Regions from separate parts of the Halioglobus maricola genome, predicted to be linked through region 3. Evidence: predicted binding sites of a transcription regulator. Region 3 holds the regulator's gene; each other region holds the start of a gene.
The links. The regulator LexA, encoded in region 3, represses DNA repair genes until DNA is damaged. The targets are predictions, from matches to a motif close to ACTGTNTNTANANACAGT.
Positions count from the first base shown of each region.

Region 1: a site for LexA is predicted at 4,250-4,267, ahead of recA (recombinase RecA). Genes of this name have one in related genera too.
Region 2: a site for LexA is predicted at 2,737-2,754, ahead of imuA (translesion DNA synthesis-associated protein ImuA). Genes of this name have one in related genera too.

Region 1 covers NZ_CP036422.1:1,237,611-1,243,328, forward strand. The annotation lists gene EY643_RS05655 (enoyl-CoA hydratase/isomerase family protein) at 1-388, shown strand, start outside; gene mmsB (3-hydroxyisobutyrate dehydrogenase) at 400-1,284, shown strand; gene EY643_RS05665 (alpha/beta fold hydrolase) at 1,284-2,117, shown strand; gene EY643_RS05670 (malonyl-CoA decarboxylase) at 2,100-3,458, opposite strand; gene EY643_RS05675 (hypothetical protein) at 3,625-4,164, shown strand; gene recA (recombinase RecA) at 4,402-5,454, shown strand; gene EY643_RS05685 (regulatory protein RecX) at 5,688-5,718, shown strand, end outside.
Region 2 covers NZ_CP036422.1:3,528,430-3,534,147, reverse strand. The annotation lists gene EY643_RS16085 (Y-family DNA polymerase) at 1-1,126, opposite strand, end outside; gene EY643_RS16080 (DUF2788 domain-containing protein) at 1,228-1,440, opposite strand; gene EY643_RS16075 (OsmC family protein) at 1,462-1,899, opposite strand; gene imuA (translesion DNA synthesis-associated protein ImuA) at 1,957-2,676, opposite strand; gene holA (DNA polymerase III subunit delta) at 2,842-3,852, opposite strand; gene EY643_RS16060 (LPS-assembly lipoprotein LptE) at 3,862-4,386, opposite strand; gene leuS (leucine--tRNA ligase) at 4,406-5,718, opposite strand, start outside.
Region 3 covers NZ_CP036422.1:2,422,350-2,428,067, forward strand. The annotation lists gene EY643_RS11010 (S-methyl-5'-thioinosine phosphorylase) at 1-131, opposite strand, end outside; gene EY643_RS19850 (mechanosensitive ion channel family protein) at 128-1,222, opposite strand; gene EY643_RS11020 (DUF6763 family protein) at 1,471-1,788, shown strand; gene lexA (transcriptional repressor LexA) at 2,212-2,814, shown strand; gene EY643_RS11030 (hypothetical protein) at 2,913-3,173, opposite strand; gene EY643_RS11035 (DUF6586 family protein) at 3,294-3,755, opposite strand; gene topA (type I DNA topoisomerase) at 3,752-5,718, opposite strand, start outside.

The DNA of each region.
Region 1 (5,718 bases), 1.2 Mb from region 3:
GCATGCGGCGACTATCGCCCAGTTGCTGGATGGTGAAGATATTCACGATATCATTGATCGTATTACCGGACAGGACACCGACGATCCCTGGCTGGCCAAGGCGCGCGAGAGCCTGGGCCACGGTTCCAAACTGGCGGCGCAGTGGATTCATCGCCAGCTGTGGGAAACCCGCCACATGGGGCTGGCCGATATATTCCGTGCCGAAATCCAATTGGTGACCAACATCGTGCGTCATCCTGAATTTACCGAGGGCGTGCGCGCTCTGTTGATAGACAAAGACCGCAACCCTCAGTGGCAGTACAGCGCAAGCCGCGATGTGCCGCAGGATGTTCTGGATAGCTTCTTTACAGCGCCGTGGGCTGAAAACCCGCTGGCGGATTTAGGATAAGGATAGAGACAATGGCAACAATAGCATTCATTGGCCTGGGCAATATGGGTGGCCCCATGGCCAAGAACCTGATTTCGGCCGGCCACGCTGTCACCGTGTTCGACCTGGTGCCTGAGGCCTGTGCTGACCTGAAATCTGCAGGTGCATCCGTCGCGGCTTCGGCCGGAGAGGCAGCTGCCGGCAAGGACTACGTGATTTCCATGCTGCCCGCAGGCAAGCACGTGGCAGCCACTTACCTGGGCGACGATGGCCTGTTGGCCCAGCTCGATAACAGCACAACCTGCCTCGATTGTTCCACGATCGACGCGGCCACTGCGCGTGAGGTGGGCGAAGCTGCCGCGGCTGCCGGTATTGGTTTTATGGATACTCCCGTATCCGGCGGCGTGGCGGCTGCGGCAGCCGGTACACTGGCCTTTATGTGCGGCGGCACTGCTGAGACTTTCCCGAAAGCGGAAGCTGTTCTATCCGCGATGGGCAAGAATATCTTTCACGCTGGACCCGCTGGCGCCGGCCAGGTAGCCAAGGGATGCAACAATATGTTGCTGGCGATCCATATGATTGGCAGTGCCGAGGCCTTGGAAATGGGTGCCCGCAATGGCCTGGACCCGAAGGTGTTGTCTGAGATCATGCTAGCCAGTTCTGGCCGCAACTGGTCGCTGGAAGTCTATAACCCCTACCCGGGGGTGATGGAAACAGCACCGGCAAGCAATGACTACAAGCCCGGTTTCATGACCGATCTGATGGCGAAGGACCTGGGCCTCGCGCTGGAAATTGCCGAACAGAGCGGTGTGGACAACCAGATGGGAAAACTGGCCAAGGCGCTGTACAACAAGCATCAGGATGAAGGCAACGGCCAGCGTGACTTCTCCTCTATTCTGGAACAGCTTCAGGCCTGATGCCGGCCCCTGAGCAAACTCTCGCGGCCCTGCATGCCAGGGCCACTATCCGCACCACCGAACACAGCGAAACCCACATCACCTGGCAGCACTGGGGTGGTGAGGGTGCGCCGTTGTTGCTGGTGCACGGGGGTTTTGGGTCCTGGAGCCATTGGGCTGCAAATGTAGAAGCGCTCAGCCAGTCGCGGAGTGTATGGACCGTTGATTTACCCGGGCTGGGCAGTTCGGGAGAAATGCCACGGCCCTGGACGACGCAGCACTTTGCTCAGTTGGTGTTCGCTGGTTGGTGCGAACTGATAGGTGACGAACCGTTTGAGTTATCCGGTTTTAGTTTTGGCGCGATGGTCGGCGGGCAACTCGCCGCGCTTGCCGAAGAGCAGTGTTTGCGCTGCAGCCTAATCGGCGCGTCTGGCTTCGGCCCCCTGCATCGGCAGGTGGCGCTGCTGGCGCCTCCGGGGCCTGAGGTGCCCGTGGAGAAAGCGACTGCTGTTCACCGCGAGAATCTGGCGCGGCTAATGCTGCATACCCCAGGAGCTATCGACGATTTTGCGGTGTGTATCCACAGTGACAATCTCGCCCGGCACCGGTTTCGAAGCCGCTCGATGGCGAGAAGCAGTGATCTCGCGGATATTTTGCCAGAGATTCAGGCGCAGTTAGTGGGTATCTGGGGCGCTTGTGACGCTACTGCAGGAGGCCGGTCCAACATTGAGGCGCGCCGTGAACTGTTCCTCGCGGCGCAATCCGGGGCGGAGTTTTATGTGGTCGACGGTATCGGCCACTGGGCGATGTACGAGAGCCCTGAACGCATTAACCGCCTAATCCTGGGGGAGTAGGCGCATTACCGATTTGGCAGCGCTGATCTTGCCCTCGTCGAAGTACTCTTCGTGGTTGATCTCGATCTTATCCAGATCGTACAAGTAATTGACCATGATGCTACCTGATTGCTCCAGCCCCTTGCCCGTCAAATCTGCGCCCCAGTGCAAGCGGTGAAGGCGTGCGCCATTGCCGAGATGGAAGCGCGCTACGGGATCTTTCGCTAACGCACCCGATTTTTCCCGTATCAGATAGTGAGCGCAAAGCCGGGTGAGGGCGGCCTGCACCTCGGCCTCGACAACGGTGCGATTGACGGGTGCCTTGACCTTGTCAATCAGTGACGGGTCTACCAGTCCTTCGAGATCGGCATTCTTCAGCCAGCGGCGGAAACCGGGCACCGGCGAAAGGGTGACAAAATTTTTCAGCCCTTCGACTTCTTTCCTCAGGACTTCCACCACATTCTTGATCAGGAAGTTACCAAAGGAGACGCCCGCCAGCCCCGGGTGGCAGTTACTGATGGAATAGAACACGACGGTGCTGAATTCATCGGGATGCATGATCTCGCGGTTGCGATCGATGAGCGGTGCGATGGCACCGGGAATACCATCGGTGAGAGCCACTTCCACAAACACCAGTGGATCGTTGCCCATAGCCGGGTGAAAGAACGCGAAACAGCGACGGTCTTCCCGCAGGCGGCCGCGCAGGTCTTCCCAGCCGTTAATTTCGTGGACCGCTTCGTAGTCGATAAGCTTTTCCAGTACCACTGCGGGAGATGCCCAGTCGATGCTCCTTAACTCGAGGAAGCCCTTGTTGAACCAGGACACGAACAGGTGTTTCAGGTCGGCATCAACCGGCTTGAGTTCTGGGTGCTGACGCAGCAACTTGAGTAATTCACCGCGCAGGGCGACCAGGGTACGGGTGCCATCGGGTGCTGTATTAATGCGGCGGAATAGCTTCTGCCGGGGGGCTTCGGTTGCGCGTGTGATTTCCTGCAGGTTGGCGTATGCAGGGTCCTGTCGATAAAGCTCGGCTGCGGTCAGCAAGGCCTCGCGATCGATGTCGAAATCGGTAGCGAGGCGTTTGAAAAATTCCAGCCGGTCGTCGGTGGAGAGTTGCCGATAGCTTTCGGTGATCTCCTGGGCAAGTGCCAGCCCCGACGCTTCACCCCGATGCTCGATGAGCTCACTGCACAAGTCGACCAGGGCCTGGGTGGACCCGGCTGCGGCCGTGGTGACGGGACGGCGTCGGGCAAGAATTTCCCGACCGGCGGAGAGTACTGAGTTGAGCGCGCGGCCGAGGACGGTCACGCTTTCGTCGCCAGCTTGAGGGGCGATGTTTTCACTGGAGTGGGTCGAAGACATGGGGGCTCGCGAATTGGACAACTGTTCACTGATACAGTCTAGAGCATGCCATAACTCAGGGCGACCTCAACACTACTCCTTGAGGGTAGATTCGCAATGTACGGTCTGTGATCGTGTCCGAGCGTGCAGTTTCAATCACCCGCAATGAGGCGTAGCATGAATTCATATGACCCAGGGCACGTTGATACAAGAAGAGCTTCACACCAGGTTGGTGGCGACGTTTCCCGAGGCGGAAGCCGCTTCTGCCGCGAGGGTGGCACTTGGCCGCCAGTTTAATCTCGATCTCGCCAGGATGAGCTTGCTGACACCGGACCAGGCCGGTCTCATTACTCAGGGGAGCAAGTTTGATCATGGCCCTAGCGGCCGGGTTCTGCAGCGGCGCCAACTCAAATTTACCTTCATTGCGTTCGGCCTGATGCTGGTGGGGATGCTCGTGTTACACATCCTCGCTGAAGTTGGGGTCATTACTGAAGCACAGGTGACGGTGGGGCTCGGGGTTCTGATCACGGCCGCGATTGTGCTAACGGTGCACGGCCTGCTCTCCTGGCAGCACGTCCGTATTCTGGGTAATGCACGGGCCGGGATTGAAGAGGGCGCCTTACTGCTTATCGACCTGCACGACATCAGTGAGTCCTACGAGATCTGTCAGGCCCTCGATGACATGGGGGTGAATGTCTTCACCTCTTCTATAGGCGGACACGAGTGAACGACCTACCTGCCTGAATTGGCTACATGTGATTTCCTCCGGCCTAAATTAATGGCTTGGAGGGGTTGCAATTCAATTTCAAAGCACTGAGTATATATACAGTAGTTTTGCTGTATGGAATTGCGTGGGTAGCAGTCCATAGGGCAGTTTGGAATTAATCGAGCAGTTTTGACTAGTACGTGGGATGAGATGAAAAAAGTGGCTAAAGTAGCTAAAAAGGGTAAAGGGAGCATAAATATGGACGCAAATAAGGAAAAAGCACTCGACGCAGCGCTGTCCCAGATTGAGCGCCAGTTTGGCAAGGGAACCGTTATGCGCATGGGAGAGCAGGAGCATGTTGCTATTCCTGCAATCTCCACTGGTTCACTGGGGCTGGACGTCGCCCTGGGTATAGGTGGCCTCCCCAAGGGGCGGATCTGTGAAATCTACGGCCCTGAATCCTCCGGTAAGACAACCCTTACGCTGCAGGTGATCGCCGAGGCCCAGAAGGCCGGTGGCACCGCCGCATTTATTGATGCGGAACACGCCCTGGACCCCATTTACGCTGAGAAATTGGGCGTTCAAATGGATGACCTGATCATGTCTCAGCCGGACACCGGTGAGCAGGCATTGGAAGTTGCGGAGATGCTGGTGCGCTCTGGTGCGATCGACGTTCTCGTGGTCGACTCCGTGGCAGCACTCACACCCAAGGCCGAAATTGAAGGTGAGATGGGGGATTCTCATGTGGGTTTGCAGGCGCGCTTGTTGAGTCAGGCGATGCGCAAACTGACGGGCAGTATCAAGCAAACCAATTGCCTGGTGATCTTTATCAACCAGATTCGCATGAAGATCGGCGTGATGTTTGGTTCTCCAGAGACGACCACCGGCGGTAACGCCCTCAAGTTCTACTCTTCAGTACGCCTGGATATCCGTCGCATTGGTGCGGTTAAGGATGGCGATGAAGTGGTCGGGAACGAGACCCGGGTCAAGGTTGTCAAGAACAAGGTTTCGCCGCCGTTCAAGCAGGCTGAATTCCAGATCATGTACGGTAAGGGTATCTACCATATGGGCGAGGTCATCGACTGGGGTGTGAAGCTCAACCTGGTAGACAAATCTGGCGCCTGGTACGCCTACAAGGGTGACAAGATTGGTCAGGGTAAGGCCAATGCTTCCAAGTTCCTTGAAGATAATCCGGCCGTGGCGAACGAGATCGAGACTGCTATACGTGCCCAGACCCTCAGCACAGGTGAGCCGCCTGCAGCCAAAGAGGAGGCTCCTGCAGAAGCAGAAGAAGGCGCGGAGCAGGAATAAACCTGCCGATTTTCCCACGAGGCGCCGGGGCTCCACAGATCCCACTCTCGGCCCCGGCGCCTTTTTTATTGCTTTGTCTTTCGACTCCAGCGCATAGCTAGAGCTATCCATCGCGCCATAGAGCAGCACACCCCGGCAAAAATCAGAAACACGATGGGGAATGCGTCAAGCCAGGCTTTCTTGCGGTGCGCAGTAGTGTTGATGATGTATTTGTCTGGATGTAGAGTTTGTGGATGTCTGACCCTTGGCCCGATAACGACGATG
Region 2 (5,718 bases), 1.1 Mb from region 3:
GAAGGTGCTCGTCGCGGCAGCCTACCTGTTCCACCGCTTGCAGGCCCAGCCGGCTGCGCAGCCGATCCAGCAGGCTGGCCAGGGGTTCCTTTTGCTTGCGTGGGTTGAACAGGTCGATGTTCTCCAACTGGCCTCCGCGCAGCTCAACACACTCAAGGGCGATGCCTTCAACCCCGGTTGCCAATTCGAGCCGGTCCAGGTGGATGCGGGTGAGACTGAACCAGCTCTGCCAATCGCTGTGGCTACTGGTGCTGCGCACCCGCATTTTGCGCAGGGAGTGATCGATACCGATCAGCTGCCAGACAATCTCCGCCGTCTGCAACTGGGTGTTGCGCAGGAATTTGCACAGGGATTGCAGTAACAACTGGATGGCGGGCTGCAATTCATCGTTGGCTTTCACCTCGTAGCCAAACCAGTACTCGTCACTGAAGTTCGAGGGGGGCTGGTAATCCGGATGGATGTCCTCCTGTTGGCCCAATACTTGTCGCAGGAAGTGGATGAATGTTTTGCCGCAGCGCCGGCCTATGGCGGCCTGGGGCAAGGCCAGAATGTCGCCGAGGGTGTGCAGGCCTGCCCGGCGCAGAGAGTCCACCGGGCCGGTGTGCGCCTGCAGCAGCGTGAGGGGCAGGGCGGCCAGGCGCAGCTCCAGGGGTTGCTCGATGGCCAGTGCCTGTTCGTCTTCCGCGAAGGATAAAAGCCAGGCTGCCTTGGGGGTGGGGCCCAGAGCGAAGCAGGCGTTGAAGCCGCGAGCTGCCAGGCCGCTGCGGACCTCGTCCAGCAAGGGGGGCAGGCCACGGTACAGGGCGAGGCAGCTACCGATTTCCAGTTGCAGGCAGTCGCTTTGCCAACTGTGCAGGCTGGGTGAAATACTGTAAGCCCAGCAGCACAACTGTTGCAGGCAGCGCTCTTCCGCAGCAGTGTCGCGTTCCAGTAACTGCAGTGGCTCCTCGCCGAGCAGGGCGCGTACAGTGGCGGGCTTCATGCCCTCGCGGACGCCGGCCGCTGCAGCGCAGTCGTTGACCCGCAGTACGCGTTGCTTTTCCAGCACCACGACGGCTCGCTCCTCGGTGCGTTCGAGGCACTTGAGGGGTAGCAGGTGGAAGCGCAGGCATAGCCACAGGGTCATTGAATTCGATAAGTGCTGTACATATATACAGTATTTATCAGGAGGTGGATTTTGTCCACGTCAGGTGCAGGTACCTGTCGCCCAGGCGAGCAGGTGAGTGCCTAGCCTGCGGCTCCGGCGTTTTCCAGGAGGTAGGTGATAACAAACTTGATCACAAAGCCAAAGATACCCATGGCCAGGCCAATATAGAGGATGATCGTGCCAAACCTACCGGCGTTGCTGCGCTTGGCCAGGTCCCACACGATGAAAATCATAAACAGGATAAGGGCGCCGACCCCAAGGGTGACGCCGTATTCTGTCAGCCACTCGTCCACAACCTACTCCTGGGGCGACGTTCAGGGGGCGGCGATTATAGCAGCTTCCAGGTGGGTTTCAGCGCTCATTGAATTGGTGATCAGACAGGCGTCCTCGGCTTTCTGCAGCAGCCTGAGGGCTTTGGCTTCATCGGTCCCGGCGGGGACGGTGAGGGTCGCGTTTATGTTAATGGCGGTGAACTTGGTGATCCGCTCGACCCGGTCCAGAACACCATCGGCGTTGGCTTCCAGCGTGTTCCATTCCAGCTTTGAAGCGCGGGCGATGGCGCGGAAGGTGAGGATGAAACAGTCCGCTACCGAGGCCACCAGCAGGTGCTCTGGCGACCACTGGTCACCGGGTCCGCCAAATTCAGCCGGCGGAGCGGATACCAGTTGCGGCATATTGCCGCTGTCGATGGCGATATTACCGTCTGCTTCTGCCGCAGCGCTGACCTGGTAGTGGTGGGGGAAATCCTGCACGGTGTTTACTCCTGCTATGGGTTGGTTGAGCAGGATTGTAGCAGAGTGAAATCAGGTTCAGGCGAAGGAGAAGGCCGGCTGTTGTTGCGGGCTGTCCTGCCACACGGGCACTTCCCACAACTGGGGTTGCTCAGGAATATCTTCCGCCGGAGGCAGGGCCACATCAATATACTGATTGCCGCCGCGCTGTTTGAGGATGTGCACCTTGCGGTACTCACGCATCTGCAGGCGCAGGCCGGCGGGGGCGTGGTTACGCGCTGCACTGTGGGGGCGGAACAATACTGCCATGCTGTCGCTGTCGGCGGCTGCCAGTTGCAACTTGCGCAGCTCACCGTAGCTATACTCGTGAGCCCCCAGCCAGCTGAATACGGCGCTGCTGGTACTGCTTCGCAGAGCCTGCTCGGTTGCCCAGAGCAGGTCTTCGCGGCTCTTTGGATGTACCAGCAAGATCTGGTCGGTGTCGATGCCGCGGGCCTTGAGCAGGGGAGCGTAAGGAGTGAACGGAGGGGCGATGAATACCTGCCAGCGGCCCTCGGCACTGAGTTTTTCCATCGCCGGCAGGAACAGGCCCATGGAGCCCAGACCGCAGCCGTCACTCAGGACTTCCACGGTGTTGCCCAGAGGCCAGCCGCCGCCACGCAATTCGCTATTCAGGGTGTTGTAGCCGGTGCTCAGGGCTTCTACGTCCAGATGGCGGTCGCCATTGGCGGAAAGGGCGGCATAATTGCCGCGCCAGGTGTCGTTGCGATTGATAACTTGCTGCAGTGCCTGGTTCATATTGGGCCTCTCTTTCTCTTTGCTGTCTGCTGTATTCGCTAATCTACTGTATGTTTATACACTGTATGTATTCACAGTAGTTGTGCTGCAGGCAGAATGCAAGGCCCTGGGCAGGGGAATTAGTTGGCAAAAAGAGAGTGTGTCGTAAAAAACGACAGGTGGGTCTCAGGGCTTAATGGCCAGCCGCAGGACGAGGTTTTCCAGATTGTCCCAGGGTTTGCCGCTGGCAAAACCCTTGATCGAACCGTCGACAGTGGAGGCCTGCTCCAGCAGCGAGGTGAGGGAGACACTGCTGTGGCGAGATAGTGCCCCCTGCATGAGCGACATGCGGTTCTTCCACACGCGCAGCCCGCTCAGTACCTGCTGCGGCGACTGTCCTGCGTCCACCTGCTGGCGAGCTTGATACAGGGTGCGTATTTCCCGCAGCAAGGCCCATAGGGCCACGGCGGGCTCAGTGCCTTCACTGCGCAGGCCGTGGAGCATTTTGAGGCTGTCACTGGCGTTGCCCCTGAGCGCGTGGTCGGTCATGTCAAACAAGTTGTAGCGGGCGTTGTTGGACACTGACGCGGTGATGGTCTCAGCGCTGATGTGGCCGTCGGCGGCCAGAAGCTTGAGTTTTTCCACTTCCTGTACGGCGGCCAGCAGGTTGCCTTCGACCCGGTCACAGAGGAGCTGCAGGGCGTCGTTGTCGATGGTCATGCCGGCACCGCTGAAGCGTTGTTGCAGCCAGCGTGGCAGGTCGCGGGCCTCTACCGGCCAGATCTGCAGCGTGGCACCGGCCTTGTCGAGGGCTTTGTACCACTTGCTATTAGTCGATTGCTTGTCGATCTTGCCGGAGACAATGAGCAGAATATCCTCGCTGTCTGCGGCCATTTCCAGGTATTCACACAGGGCCTTGCTGCCGTCGGCGCCGGGCTTGCCGCTGGGCAAGCGGATCTCCACCAGTTTGCGTTCAGCAAAGAGGGACATGCTGGAAGCGCTGTGCAGAATCTCATCCCAGTTGAAGCGCGGCACGACGTCGATGATCTCGCGGTCGGCGCAACCGGCGTCGCGTGCGGCCCTGCGCACCATGTCACAGCACTCCTGCACCAGTAAGGTCTCGTCGCCGCTGATCAGATAAACAGGAAGAAGTTGTTGCTTGAGATGGCCGGCGAGTTTCTCGGGGTAGAGGCGCATCGAGAGAAGTTAAGCCTCAGGCGCCTGGCTGGCGGCGAAGAAAGCGATGCGGCGCAAAATTTGCTGCGACAGTTCACTGCGCATCTCGGCTTTGAGAATGCGGACTTCTTCGGCCTTGCCCACCACGTTCTGGGGGTCGTTCTCCATTTGTTTGATCACTGTAGCCGTGGTGTCGGGCATCACGCTCTGGCCGTTGACGCTGTTCAGTGAAAACGTGGAGCGCATGGTGAGCTCGAACTCTGCGGCACGAGTATCTGCGTCCAGAGACAGGTTGCGCTGACTGAACCGCTCGGGGCCAAGCACCATCAGGAAGTTGGCCTCATCGCGGGCTTCGGCCCACTGGATACCAGCGTTGGCAAAGCGCAGCTTTACCTCGCGGCTGAATTCGCTGTTGGGGTTGCTGGTGACCAGAAATAGTGAGCGCCACTCCTCGGGCACGCTGGTGCCACCGGCGCCGCGCAGCTGGAAGCCGCATCCGGCCAGCAGCGCCGCAGCGCACAGGACGATGAGAGTGGAGGCAAGGCGCCGCTGCATAGTCATTACCGGTGAGATATCAGTTGGCAACAATATTAACCAATTTACCCGGCACTACAATCACCTTGCGTACTGTGACCCCATCGAGGAACCGCTGGACATTGTCCTGGGCAAGGGCGGCGGCCTCGGCAGCGGCTTTGTCGGCGTCGGCCGGCAATTCCATCTTGGCGCGCACCTTGCCGTTCACCTGTACCACCATCTCAATGCTGTCGCGGGTGAGGGCGGCCTCATCGACGGTGGGCCAGAGCGCGTTGAGCACATCGCCGGTGCCGCCAAGAGCGGGCCAGAGTTGATGACAAATATGCGGGGTGATCGGGTTTAGCATCAGCACGATAGCGCGCAGGGCCTCATCGAGTACGGCGCGGCTCTGGTCTTCATCACCCAGTTTGCCCAGTTCGTTGCACAACTCCATCACCGCGGCGATGGCGGTGTTGAAGGTCTGGCGGCGACCGAAATCGTCGCTGACTTTGGCAATCGTCTCGTGGGCTTTGCGGCGGGTATTCTTCTGCTGTTCGTTCAAGGCGCTTACATCGAGCGCGGGTGCAGGGCCTGCCTCTATATGGCCGTTCACCAGTTTCCACAGACGCTTGAGGAAACGATTGGCGCCTTCTACACCGGAATCGGCCCACTCCAGGGACTGTTCCGGAGGCGCAGCGAACATGGAGAACAGACGGACGGTGTCGGCGCCGTAGCGGTCGATCAGTGATTGTGGGTCGACGGTGTTGCCTTTCGATTTGGACATCTTGGCGCCGTCTTTCAGCACCATGCCCTGGGTAAGCAGGCGGATAAACGGCTCGTCGGAGGTGACCAGGCCCTCGTCGCGCAGCAACTTGTGGTAAAAGCGCGAGTAGAGCAGGTGCAGGATCGCGTGTTCAATACCGCCTACATACTGGTCTACCGGGGCCCAGTAGTCGGCCTCGCCATCCAGCATAGCCTGGTCATTATTGGCGCAGCCATAGCGAGCGTAGTACCAGGACGATTCCATGAAGGTGTCGAAGGTATCGGTTTCGCGCGTTGCAGCGCCGCCACATTTGGGGCAGTTGGTCTCATAGAACTCGGGCATTTGCTTTAACGGTGAACCGATGCCCTCGAAAGCGACCTCAGTGGGCAGCACCACGGGCAGGTCTTCTGCTGGCACAGGTACCGCGCCGCAGTCGTCGCAGTTGATAATGGGGATGGGTGCGCCCCAGTAACGCTGGCGGGAAACGCCCCAGTCGCGCAGGCGGAAGTTCACCTTGCGTTGGCCCTGGTTCTGAGCGGCCAGTTTGTCGGCAATTGCTTTAAAGGCCTCGTCGAAGTCGAGGCCATCGAACTCGCCGGAATTCACAGTGC
Region 3 (5,718 bases):
TCGCCCAAACGGCCTTCCTGCACGGGGCGTGAAGGTTCACCAAAAGGCGTCTCAACCGCATGGCTGTCCACAATTTCAAGGCCCTTGAGTTGATCCAGACCGGTGCCACCGACGACTGCCAGAGTCTTCAAGATTGCTCCTCTGGTGCCGCTTGTTCCAGATGCAGGGTCTGGGTCGGGAATGCGACATCAGCGCCGTTGACATGGATAATCTCGAGAATCTTCAGCATGACATCCTGCTTGATCTCATGAAACGTGACCCAGTCTGTCGTCTTGGTGAACGTATAGACGAAGAAATCCAGCGAGGACGGTCCGAAGGAAACGAAATTTACGATAAGCGTACGCGACATATCCAGGTCGGGGTGATTGCGCAGCATCTCTTTCACCTGAGTGACGACTGGCCCCATCAATGCGGAATCTTCATAGCGCAGGCCGATGGTTTCGTAGATACGACGATTCAGCATGCGCGAAGGGTTTTCCACGGAGATCTGGAGGAAAGTCGAATTCGGCACATAGAGTGGCCGCTGGTCGAAGGTGCGAATACGGGTGAGTCGCCAGCCAATGTCCTCAACGGTGCCCTCTATGCTCTTGTCCGGAGATCGGATCCAGTCGCCGGCAGTGAACGGGCGATCCAGGTACACACTGAGCCCGCCGAAAAAGTTTGCCAGTAAATCTTTTGCTGCGAAGCCCACGGCGATGCCACCGATGCCGCCAAAGGCCAGTAAACCTGAAATAGACACACCCAGGCTCTGGAGGATCATCAAGCCCGCGGATACCCACAGTACAAATCGCGCGAGCTTGGCGACTGCATGGACCGTCGCCTTGTCGGCGGATTTCCGTGAACCGCGTTTCTCGCAGAGCAATTCTTCTTCAACACCCTTGATGACGCGCTGCAGAAACCAGGCCAGCAGCACCACGAGCGCCGTGTCGTAGGCCTTGAGGAGAAAAGCCTGCAGGGCGTCTGCTACCGGGTAGATTTCCAGGGTCAGGTACATCACCAGCACCCACAGAATAACCCGCACAGGCTGGGCGAGTGCAGTTACCACAACATCATCCCAGTTGTGCTCCGTGACGCTGGCGGCGTGGTGCAGCTTGCGCACGATCGCACCGAGCGCGAGATGAGCTGCACAGGCCAATGCCAGCAGAAGCAGCAGCGCCAGCAATTGCCCTTCGATACCGAGGGTTAATGCCAGGCTGTCAAATTGCGAGCCAAGTCCTTTCATAAGCAATTTTTAGACGATTTTTTCATGTGCAAGATATGTGGTTAGTTCTGAAACGATATATAAATCTGGGGCAGAGATTAAGTCATCTCTTGAAGTCTAGCGCAACTGATTGATACGTTTCGAAAAGAATTTCGTTGGCACTAAAGAGAATTTCTACCCCTGTTTTTATAGCCTTTTCACATAATGGACAGCCTTTCCCAGCGTGATATGTTGGTCTGCCATGACCGTCACTACCGGAGGAAAACCGGATGAAAATGCTTAGCCCCGTTGTCGGCGGCTGGTACAAGGACCTTCAGACCAGCGCCCTGTTCGAGGTGGTGGACTGGGACCCCAGTACCCTGACTATAGAAACCCAATACCTGGACGGCGAAGTCTCCGAATACGACCTGGACGCCTGGCGAGAAATGCGCCTTGAAAGCGCCGAAGCCCCCGAAGACTGGCGCACAGCCTTCGAACTTGATGACGAAGACTTATTGGACCCGGACCTGCCCATGCACCCCGAGGATTGGAACAGCCCTATCAATGTGATCGAGCCCGACGCCATGTATGGCGTGGAGGATTTTTAGCCGCAACTGAAAAGTGCAAAGACTCCTTGCGGCCGCCAGTTCTGACAGCCTTCGGAGCATTGTGTGTATAACGCAGAGCTGCCGCAGATCTACCGCGGGGATCCAGCCCATCAGGGAACACCCGCATAGACTGATCAACATAGGGAAAAGCGCGCGCCATTTCCGCCCATATCTCACGAACAAGATTGCGAACCTCAGGCCATTGGGGCGCGTAACTGATGGCATTTTTCTTGTCCGGACTGTTGATCACGTTCACTCATTCCCCGCAATAGATTCCAAATTTCACTATCCATTACAAGGCGCAAGCCAAACAGGACCGATCGCGCCGCTATCATGTCTGTTCACGCCAAGGCCCTGTTTGCGACGCGACACCGAATCTGTATATAATCACAGTACCTGTATAAATAAACAGATAGGGCACACATGGAAAAGCTCACCAATCGGCAGCAACAGGTGCTGGATATTATCCGCGCACACATCAGCGACACAGGCTTCCCCCCTACTCGGGCCGACATAGCCCGCGAACTGGGTTTCAAGTCCGCCAACGCTGCCGAGGAACACCTCAAGGCACTGGCGCGCAAAGGCGCTATCGAAATCATTCCTGGCGCATCCAGAGGCATCAAGCTTCCCGACACCCAGGGCATCCCGATCGTCGGCCGCGTGGCTGCGGGCAACCCGGTTCTCGCCGAGGAAAATATCGAGGAATACTGCGACCTGCCCCCGCAGTTCTTCAAACCGGCCGCTGACTATTTCCTGCGAGTTACCGGTGACAGCATGATCGACATCGGTATCTTCGACGGCGACCTGCTCGCGGTGCATAGCACCCCGGTGGCGAACAACGGCGATATTGTCGTGGCTCGCATCGAAGATGAAGTCACGGTAAAAAGGCTTCAGCGCGGCGGTGACAAGCACCAGTTGGAGCTACTGCCAGAGAACCCGGATTTCGAACCGATTAAAGTAGATTTGCGCGAGCAGGCCTTTGCTATTGAAGGGCTCAGCGTGGGTGTATTGCGCCGGGGCAACTAAGCGCGAGGATAATCGACAGCGGGAGGGGCTTCGACAGGCCCCTTTCAGGGCTTGCAGGGGGCCGGCATCTTACCCCGGCGAATTTTAAATCGAGCCTGTCAGTGCAGGACGCGAGGTGCCTCTGGCTCAGCGTAAGCTTCGGCGTCTGCCTCTGCTTCATTCTGTTCCATAAGGTTGGACGCGGCCTGAATACCAGCCTGAATCATGGCCTTTGCCACTTCCAGTCCGTTATCCATCAGATACATGCGCGATTCGTCGGAGAACTGTATGGTCACCAGCGGAGCGGAGTCATCGTCAGCGCGTTGCAGAACGATTTCACCATCACCCAGATCGACAATCTCCAGTAAGGATGCAGACACTCAATAGACCTCTGTTGTTGAGAACATTTTGCGAACATGTCGCTAAAACTGCACCTCAATCATAACAGCAGGCCCCAGCACTCGATAGCACTTATTCTCATAATTGTTGTGACGCGGTGCTCAGTACTCGTCGAGAGAATCGCCCATACGATCAAACAATTGTTGCAAAAGATTTGCCCAGGTTTCGACCTGCTCAGGGCCGGACTCTACTGCGGACACGGCGAGGTTGTTCGGCGATAAAGCCTGCACTGGCATGGTGTCGGCAGCGAGCATCTCCCCTATCCAGCCGTCTTGTTCCAGGTGTTGAAACTCACGAAGTTCGCCAGCGATCGCCTTGCCCTCGGCTATCTCGGGCAGCTCAGCAAGGCTTTGCGGTGGTGAGGAAGGAAGCGCTCCCGGACGCGCTATCTCCAGGAGAAACCAGCCGTAGGCATTGGCCAGATGCGCCCGGGTAGCAGGAAGGTAAGCACTGGCCAGGGTTTTGCCCGCTACCGTTTCGGCAGCGAGGTCGCCGCGCCAGGCCTGGAGCAGAATCCGGGCCAGATACAGCGACTGGTTTGCCCGCCCCCGCGCAGAGCTCACTTCTTTTTAGCCCTGCTCTTACTCTGCTCGACGTCCCACTTACCACCGCGATAAAACGCTTTCCAGCCAGTGGCTTTACCGTCTTTCTCGGTCATCACGTACTGCTCTTTGGTCTTGCGGCTATAACGCACCTGGACACGATTGCCGTCGTCGTCTTCAGTGGGCGCAGAGAAGATGAACTTATATTTGGGATCGATCTCTGCCTTGTGCGGCAGCAGCTCGTCCACGAATGGTGCCCTGGTTTCACGATTGCGCGGGAAACCACTGGCGGCAAGAAACATACCGGCGGCGCCATCGCGGAGCACATAGGTGTCATCCACTTTCTCACAAGCCAGTTCCGGCATGGGTACCGGGTCCATTTTGGGTGGTGCAGGCTCGCCGCTGCGCAACAATTTACGCGTGTTTTTGCAATCCTCGTTAGTACAGCCGAAGTACTTGCCGAAGCGGCCATTCTTGAGCTGCATCTCGCTGCCACACTTGTCGCACTCAAGTGTCGGGCCTTCATAGCCCTTGATCTTGAACTTGCCGAACTCCACTTCGAAGCCATCGCAATCGGGGTTGTTGCCGCACACATGCAGCTTGCGGTCCTCGTCGATCAGGTAGCTGTCCATGGCCGCGTTACATTTCGCGCAGCGATGCCGTTCCAGCAATTGGCGAGATTCGGCCTCGTCGTCCGCATCTTCGCGAATGGCCTCGTCGCCAGACGTCAGGTTGATCGTATTCTTGCAGCGCTCCTTGGGGGGTAAGGCATAACCAGAACAACCGAGGAAGACACCAGTACTGGCAGTGCGGATCTGCATCGGCCGTGCGCACTTGCTGCACTCAATGTCAGTCATGGTGGGTTCGTTGGGCTGCATGCCTACCGGCTCGGGCTCGCCGGCCTTCTCCAGCAGCTCACTGAACTCGGCGTAAAACGCATCAAGCAGGTCACGCCAGTCGCGTTTTCCTTCCGCAACGTCGTCCAGCCGCTCTTCCATGCTCGCGGTAAAACCGTAGTCCAACAGTTCTGTAAAGCTCTTCTGCAGACGCTGGGTTACCACGTCGCCCATTTTCTCCGCGTAGAAGCGCTTGTTCTCCAGCCGGACATACCCGCGGTCCTGGATAGTGGAAATAATGGATGCGTAGGTAGAGGGGCGGCCAATGCCGCGCTTCTCAAGTTCACGCACCAGGCTCGCCTCGCCGTAGCGCGGCGTGGGTTTGGTGAAGTGCTGGGCCGGGTCGAGCTTCTTCAGGCCAAGATCATCCCCTTCCTTGAGGTCGGGCAACACGGTGTCGTCGCCCTTGCGCGCTGCCGGTGCCTGCACCCGGGTGTAGCCATCAAAGCGAATGATTCGGCCTTTGGCGGTCAACTCATAGTCGCCCGCTGCAGCGGTCACAGTGGTAGCCGTGTATTCCGCCGCGGGCATCTGGCCTGCCACAAACTGGCGCCAGATCAACTCGTACAAGCGCTCTGCATCGCGCTCCATACCCTTGAGGGCGGTTTGGGGCACGTTCACGTCTGAGGGACGAATCGCCTCGTGCGCCTCCTGGGCACCCTCTTTCGAGGAATACAGGTTGGGCGATTCAGGCAGATAGCTGGGCGGGAAATTGTCGCCGATGTAGCCACGACAGGCAGACACCGCTTCCGCACTCAGATTGGTAGAGTCGGTACGCATGTAGGTGATGTAGCCTGCTTCATAAAGGCGCTGGGCCAGCATCATGGTTTTCTTGACCGAAAAGCCCAGCCGCGTGCTCGCCGCCTGCTGCAGGGTCGAGGTAATGTAGGGCGCTGGAGGCTTGGAACGGGTAGGTTTGTCCTCGCGCTTGCTCACAGCGTAAGGCAGGTTCTCAAGTTCGGCGGCCGCAGCCATTGCCGTCGTCTCATCACCGGGGCGGAAATTCTCGCCCTTGTGCTTCTTGACCTGGAACCTCACCTCGGAGTCGCCGCCTGTGTCTAGATCGGCGTGAATTTCCCAGTATTCTT